One region of the Nonomuraea sp. NPDC051941 genome, then DNA from elsewhere that is predicted to be linked to it. Evidence: riboswitches for the same ligand, from Rfam matches in the RefSeq annotation. Region 1 holds a riboswitch; the other holds the start of a gene.

Region 1 (3,215 bases):
TGAGCCCCTCGAACAGCTCCTGCGCGTAGTGGAAGACCGAGGTGGCCGGGTCGAGCGAGAGCGGGCCGTACGGAAGGAGCTTGGCGTCGTGCCAGCCCTGCCCCTCGGTGTAGTCGATCGAGACCATGTGATCCGTGAAGGTCTGCCCGAAGCCGGGGTTCGCCAGTACCTGCTCCCGCTCGGCCGCGGTGCGAGCGTGGTCGGATAGCTGCACGTCGAAGCTGAGCTTCTGAGCGATGGTCATGACGTCGGTCCTTCTCTCTGCGAATCTGCCCAAATCTACAAGAAATCTGCGGATCGGTGCTGGTGAGCGGGCGCTGCCCGGAAGACAGTCCCGGTACTTCCTATTGTCTCGCTATATGGGATGGCAAGCGGCCAATGGGGCGATCAGCCCTTTTGGACGCAAAAAAGCGCCTGGCGGCCCTCGTCGGACCACCAGGCGCGTTGGGGGCTAGGCGGTCCTAGCCGGATACTCGCGCGGTGATGTCGTCACCGATCTCGTGGGTGGTGCGACCCGCCCAGCCGGCCAGCCGCTCGAGGATGTCATCGGCGACCGCCTGCTCGACCTTGGCCGCCTCGGTGTGCAGGCCCAGGTGGTCGAGGAGCATGGCGACGGACAGGATGGTCGCGGTCGGGTCGGCCTTGCCCTGGCCGGCGATGTCGGGGGCGCTGCCGTGCACCGGCTCGAACATGCTCGGCGCGGACCGCTCGGGGTTGATGTTGCCGCTGGCGGCCAGGCCGATGCCGCCCGCGATGGCGGCGCCCAGGTCGGTGATGATGTCGCCGAACAGGTTGTCGGTGACGACCACGTCGAACCGCTCCGGCTGGCTCACGAAGAACATCGAGGCCGCGTCGATGTGGCAGTAGTCGGTCGTGACGTCGGGGTATTCCGCCGCCAGGCGGTTGACCGTGCGCTGCCACAGGTCACCGGCGAAGGTGAGGACGTTGGTCTTGTGGACGAGCGTCAGCTTCTTGCGCGGCCGCGTGACGGCCTTCTCGAACGCGTAGCGCACCACGCGCTCGACACCGTAGGCGGTGTTGAGCGACTCCTGGGTGGCGATCTCGTGCGGGGTGCCGCGCCGCATGGCGCCACCGGTGCCCGCGTAGAGGCCCTCGGTGCCCTCGCGGACGACGATCATGTCGATGTTCTCCGGCGGCGTGTCGGCCAGCGGGGTCTCCACGCCGGGGAACAGCTTGACCGGGCGCAGGTTGACGTAGTGGTCGAACTCGAAGCGGAGCCGCAGCAGCAGATCGCGCTCGAGGATGCCCGGCGGCACGCTGGGGTCGCCCACGGCGCCGAGCAGGATCGCGTCGTAGCCGCGCAGCTCTTCGAGCACGGCGTCGGGCAGCGTCTCGCCGGTACGGTGATAGCGTGCGGCTCCCAGGTCGTAGTGAGTGGGCTCGATCTTCGTGCCCACTGCCTCCAGGACCTTGAGCCCTTCGGCCACGACCTCGGTGCCGATCCCATCGCCGGGGATGACGGCCAGACGGATGTTACGCGACTCCATGGGCGGTACCTTACCGCGTCGTCTCGGCTGACGAACACTTCATCTCATCTTTCGGACGACCCCTTTGTCCGGTATTGCGGTTCTTTGACCGTTTCGTTAAAGTCACCGACCAGCCTAATCCGCGCGCCGTTGCGTGGAGCCGGGGACCCACATTCCCCCTGGGGCGAGTCGGCACCCCCATGCCGTAGGGCTACTTCCAGGCCCGAGCCCGTCAGCTAACCCGGCCGGCCTTATGGAAGGACAGACCCCTGTCTCGAATCGCCATTGTCCTGGCGGCGGGCGCCGCCGGGCTCATGCTGGCCTCCCCAGCCCATGCCTCGGCCAAGATCGACGACCTCACCACCCTGACCGGCGGCCAGATCAAGGAAATCCAGGAGGAACAGGCTCCGACGCCCGCCTGGAAGGTCGCCATCAAGTTCGCCATGAGCAAGCGCGGCACCCCGTACGTGTGGGGCGGCGCCAGCCCGAGCGGATACGACTGCTCCGGGCTCATGCTCAGGGCGTACGAGCACGCCGGAATCGAACTCCCCCGCACCGCCGCCGAACAGTACGGCGCGTTCACCCAGAAGATCGACTGGAAGGACCTCAAACCCGGCGATCTGGTCTTCTTCCACGGCCTCGGGCATGTCGGGATGATCTCCCGGCCCGGCTACATGGTCCACTCGCCGCACACGGGTGACGTGGTCAAGGAAGAGCGCCTGACCTCCTGGCGCAGAGAGTCCTTCGTGGGTGGCGTCCGCCCCGACCGCAAGGGCGTACGGCTCTGGTCCAAGCTCCAGAAGCAGCGCGACGAAACGCCCACCACCCTCACGGCCACCCTGTAGGAGGCCGCGGCGTCCGCCTCCCCACGCGACGGTCAGGGGAGGCGGGCGTCGAAGATGAGCTCCCAGGCGCGGGTCCTGGCGCGGGCCACCGCGCCCAGCAGGACGCCGCTGTCCCCCAGCGTGCTGGCCACCACCGACGGCCGCAGCGGGCCGAGCTCGGCGATGCGGGCTTCGATGGACTCCCCCAGGAGGTCCAGGTTGCGGCCCACGCCGCCGCTGAGCACGATCACCTCCGGATCCAGCACGGCGGCCACCGCCACCAGCAGGCCGCCGATGCGGCGCCCCTCGGCCTCCACCACCGAGCGGGCCACTCTGTCACCGGAGGCCGCCGCGGCGAAGACCTTCTTGGCCGTCCGCAGGCTCAGGCCGGCGGCGCGGGCCGCGCGGACCACTCCGGGCGCGGCGGCGACCGCCTCCGTGGCGCCGTGGGCCAGGGCGTCACCGGCCGGCGGCGCCGGGTCCTCGGTCGCGGGCAGGTACGAGACCTCCCCCGCCGCTCCCCGGGCGCCCACGTACAGCTCACCGTTGATCACGATGCCCATCCCGACGCCGGTGCCGACGGACACCAGCGCGAAGTTGGACTTGCCGCGCCCCGCCCCGTGCGTGTGCTCGCCGACGGCGGCCAGGTTGATGTCGTTCTCGATGACGAGGTCGACCTCCATCTCGGCGCGCAGGCGCTCGGCCAGGTCGGAGCCGGGCAGGTTGGGGGCGAACTCCAGGCGGCCGAGCTCCGGGTTGTACACGCCGGGCGTGCCGACGACGGCGCAGGCGATGTCGGGCCAGTCGACGACGGCCTCATAGGCGGCGGCCCGGCACAGCTGTCCGACCAGGAGTGCCAGTTCGGCGGAGGTGAGGGCGGTGTTGCGCCCGTCCCTCCGGCCGG
Region 2 (3,215 bases), on a different contig from region 1:
CCCGCCACGGCCGCGGCTGTGGCGTGGCCACCGGCGACGGGGACGAGCTGGTCCGCCTCCCCGTGCAGCACCAGCGTGGGCACCCGCACCCCGGCGAGCCCCGCCGTGCGGTCGCCCGAGGCCATGATGGCGGCGAGCTGCCGGGCCGTCCCGCCGGGGTCGAAGCAGCGGTCGAACGCGAGTCCGGCCAGCAGGGTGATCCGCTCGCGGTCCAGCTCGTATCCGGGCGAGCCGATGACCGACCAGGTCCGCACCGCCTGGGCCTGGACCGCTTCGCGGTCGGCGGGGGGCGCGGCCATGAGGGTGGCGAGCGCGGCCTCGGTGGGCGGGGCCGCCGAGGGGCCGGGGGTGGACATGATCGAGGTCAGGGTCAGCACCCGGTCCGGGTGGCGGATGGCCAGCGCCTGGGCGATCATGCCGCCCATCGACGCCCCGACCACGTGGGCGGCCGGCCAGCCCAGCGCGTCCATGAGTCCCGCCGAGTCGTCGGCCAGGTCGTCCAGCAGATACGGCGAGGGCGCCCCCATCGCGGGAACGCCCTTGTCGTGGAAGTGTGTGGAGAGACCGGCGTCGCGGTTGTCGAACCGTACGACGTGGTGTCCCTGGTCCGCCAGCAGCGCGCAGAGCCCTTCATCCCAGTGGATGAGCTGCGCGCCGAGCCCCATGATGAGGAGCAGGGGGCGCCCCTCGTGCGAGCCGAAGCTCTCGTAGGCGATTTCGATGCCGTTCGCGGCTACGCGGGTGGTCACGAGGACCAGAATGACATTCTGGTCCAGGTCCGTAAAGTTCAGCCCTTGAGAAGATTGCGAACGCGGTCGCTGGCGAGCACCACGCCGCCGCCCACCGCGGCCACGGCGCTGGCGACGACGGCGCCCGTGCTGGCGCTCCACTCTCCGGCCTCGCGCGCCGGCGGCGGCACGGCCGCACCGGCCGCCGGGGGCTCGGCCGGGTTGTCGTCGCGCTCGGACCAGGCGCCGGTCGAGAACGGGACCGGGTAGTTCTTCTTGCCGGGACCGTTGCCCCACTTGGTGATGACGTAGTCGACCTTGATGTGCCCCTGGCCGCCGACGCCGTCGACGCCGAGCGTCTCCATGTTGAACGAGCCGCCGGTCAGCTCCGCGAACGTCTTGCCGTCCAGGTCGAGCATGACGCCGTTGTTGGAGGGCACGCCCGGACCGCGGTCGCCGACGAAGAAGGGCAGCTTCTTGCCGTCGTGGATCACGTATCCCTCGGTCATGAGCGGCCAGCTCGGGCTGGCGGCCAGACCTTTCTGCATGGGCTTGCCGCTGGCGGGCAGACCGGTGTCCCCGGCGCGGCCGGAGGAGTCGTCCCAGAAGTACGAAGCGGTGGTCGAGCCCTTGAGCAGGACCTTCTCGTCCGTGTTGGAGTCGGCGTGGGCCGCGGTGCCGGCGATGGTGAGCGCGCCGACGGTGGAGGCGGTGAGCAGAGCGAGGGTACGCAAACCAGAACGTGCAGACATGAAAAGTACAGTCCTTCGCGAGGGGGCAGGGAGATTGCGCTCGCTTGAAAAAGGGCGTAGCAGGGGAAAGCACCTGACAGGGGGAAAGCTACGCGGAGCGCGAAACGAACCTGGAGAAGGGACCGCTCAGAGGGCGGCCGTCATCACGCTGTATGGGTGTTCTACGTGATCATTCAAGTTCTGCATAAGTCCTCTCCATCTCGCCTACCGGGTTAGCTGACGGGTTCGGGCGGTGGAGTTGCCCTACCGACGCAAGGTCGGATTCACCCCAGGGAGGTGGGTCCCCGGCTCCCGAGTGATCGGGATTAGGCGCCAGCCGGCTGGTTCCCTTGTGTGGTCCACGCCACCGGCTGGTAAGTGGGCATCACTCTAACCACGTATTCCGGACAAACACAAACAGTTCGTCATGAATCGGTGTAAAGATCTACCTGCCTCCGGCATAGAGAAAGGGGGCACGGCATTGCCGTACCCCCTTGAAATTCCCGGCCTCAGCCGCCGCTCTTGCGCCTGAACGATCTTTTACTCGCAGCCGGACCGTGCGCCCCGTGGATCTTCGATGGGTCGCCGCCCTTGCCACCCGCGCCCGAGTCCGCGTGCTGGTTACGCTTGCGCTCCAGCGCCTCGCGGAACCTGCGCTTCATCTCGTCCTCGGGAGTCTCGCTGACTTCCGGCTCCGGTGTTTCCGCCATGAGGACCTCCATGGTGTTGGGGACTATCACAGCTTCGCATGGCGCCGCTTATGACGCGAAACTGGCCTCAACCCTGTTCTGCGGCGTGGCGGGCACCTCCAGCCGCCTGGCCGGCATCGCCACCAGCGCGATCAGGGCGAGCAGCGCCCCTGCCACCCCCAGCGACGGGATGACCGCCGCCGCGGCGGAGGCGTGCGCGGCGGCCAGGCCGTGCACGGGCGCGTCCACCGTGACCGTCGAGCTGTAGAGGGTGCCGCCGACGGCCAGCGCCACGGAGCCGCCGATCTGGCGGAAGAAGGTCAGGTTCGCGGAGGCGACGCCGATGTACTGCGGCTCGACGGACTGCTGGGAGGCCACGGTCAGGCCGGACAGCATCGGGCCCATGCCCAGCCCGATCAGCAGCATCCAGCCGGCCAGCAGCAGCCCGTTGGTGTGCGCGGTCAGGTTCAGGCAGAGCAGGGTGCCCGCGACGAGCAGGAACGGGGAGGCGACCAGCCACGGCTTGTAGACCCTGGTCCTGGACATGAGCGTGCCCATGACGACGCTGCCCAGGACCATGGCCAGCGTCATCGGGTAGATCCTCAGCCCGGACTCGGTGGCGCTGACGCCGAGGGACTGCTGGAAGTAACGCGGCAGGAACACCACGCCGGCGTACATGCAGAAGGCCGTGAAGAAGGACGTGACGTTCACGAGCGTGTAGGTGCGGTTGCCGAACAGGTGCATGGGCATGATCGGGCTGACCGCCCGCCTCTCGACCAGCACGAACACCGCCAGCAACGCGGCCGCGAGCACGATCGGCCCGGCCACGGCGGCGTCGGTCCAGGTGTTGCCGTCCAGGCCCTTCTCCGTCAGGCCCAGCAGCAGCGCGCTGATGGCCACGGTGAAGACCGCGATGCCCGCGTAGTCGGGGCGCCCGCCGCCGCCCACGCCCGGCCGGTTCGGCAGGCGGCGCGCGACGATCGCGATCAGCACGAGGCCGATCGGCACGTTCACGTAGAAGGCCCACCGCCAGGTCGCGTGGTCGGTGAACAACCCGCCCAGGAACG

The links. A riboswitch is a leader RNA that binds a small molecule or an ion and turns the genes downstream of it on or off. The one in region 1 is predicted to bind cyclic di-AMP.
Region 2: it holds a riboswitch for cyclic di-AMP, as region 1 does, so the genes downstream of both, ACIHFD_RS05745 (hypothetical protein) here and ACIHFD_RS50895 (C40 family peptidase) in region 1, are expected to answer to the same signal.

The regions. Positions count from the first base shown of each region.
Region 1 covers NZ_JBIUCF010000045.1:89,702-92,916, forward strand. The annotation lists gene ACIHFD_RS50885 (branched-chain amino acid aminotransferase) at 1-244, opposite strand, end outside; gene ACIHFD_RS50890 (3-isopropylmalate dehydrogenase) at 462-1,508, opposite strand; cyclic di-AMP (ydaO/yuaA leader) riboswitch at 1,610-1,753, shown strand; gene ACIHFD_RS50895 (C40 family peptidase) at 1,802-2,332, shown strand; gene ACIHFD_RS50900 (ROK family protein) at 2,365-3,215, opposite strand, start outside.
Region 2 covers NZ_JBIUCF010000002.1:413,929-417,143, forward strand. The annotation lists gene ACIHFD_RS05740 (alpha/beta fold hydrolase) at 1-749, opposite strand, end outside; gene ACIHFD_RS05745 (hypothetical protein) at 788-1,480, opposite strand; cyclic di-AMP (ydaO/yuaA leader) riboswitch at 1,667-1,802, opposite strand; gene ACIHFD_RS05750 (DUF5302 domain-containing protein) at 1,969-2,169, opposite strand; gene ACIHFD_RS05755 (MDR family MFS transporter) at 2,218-3,215, opposite strand, start outside.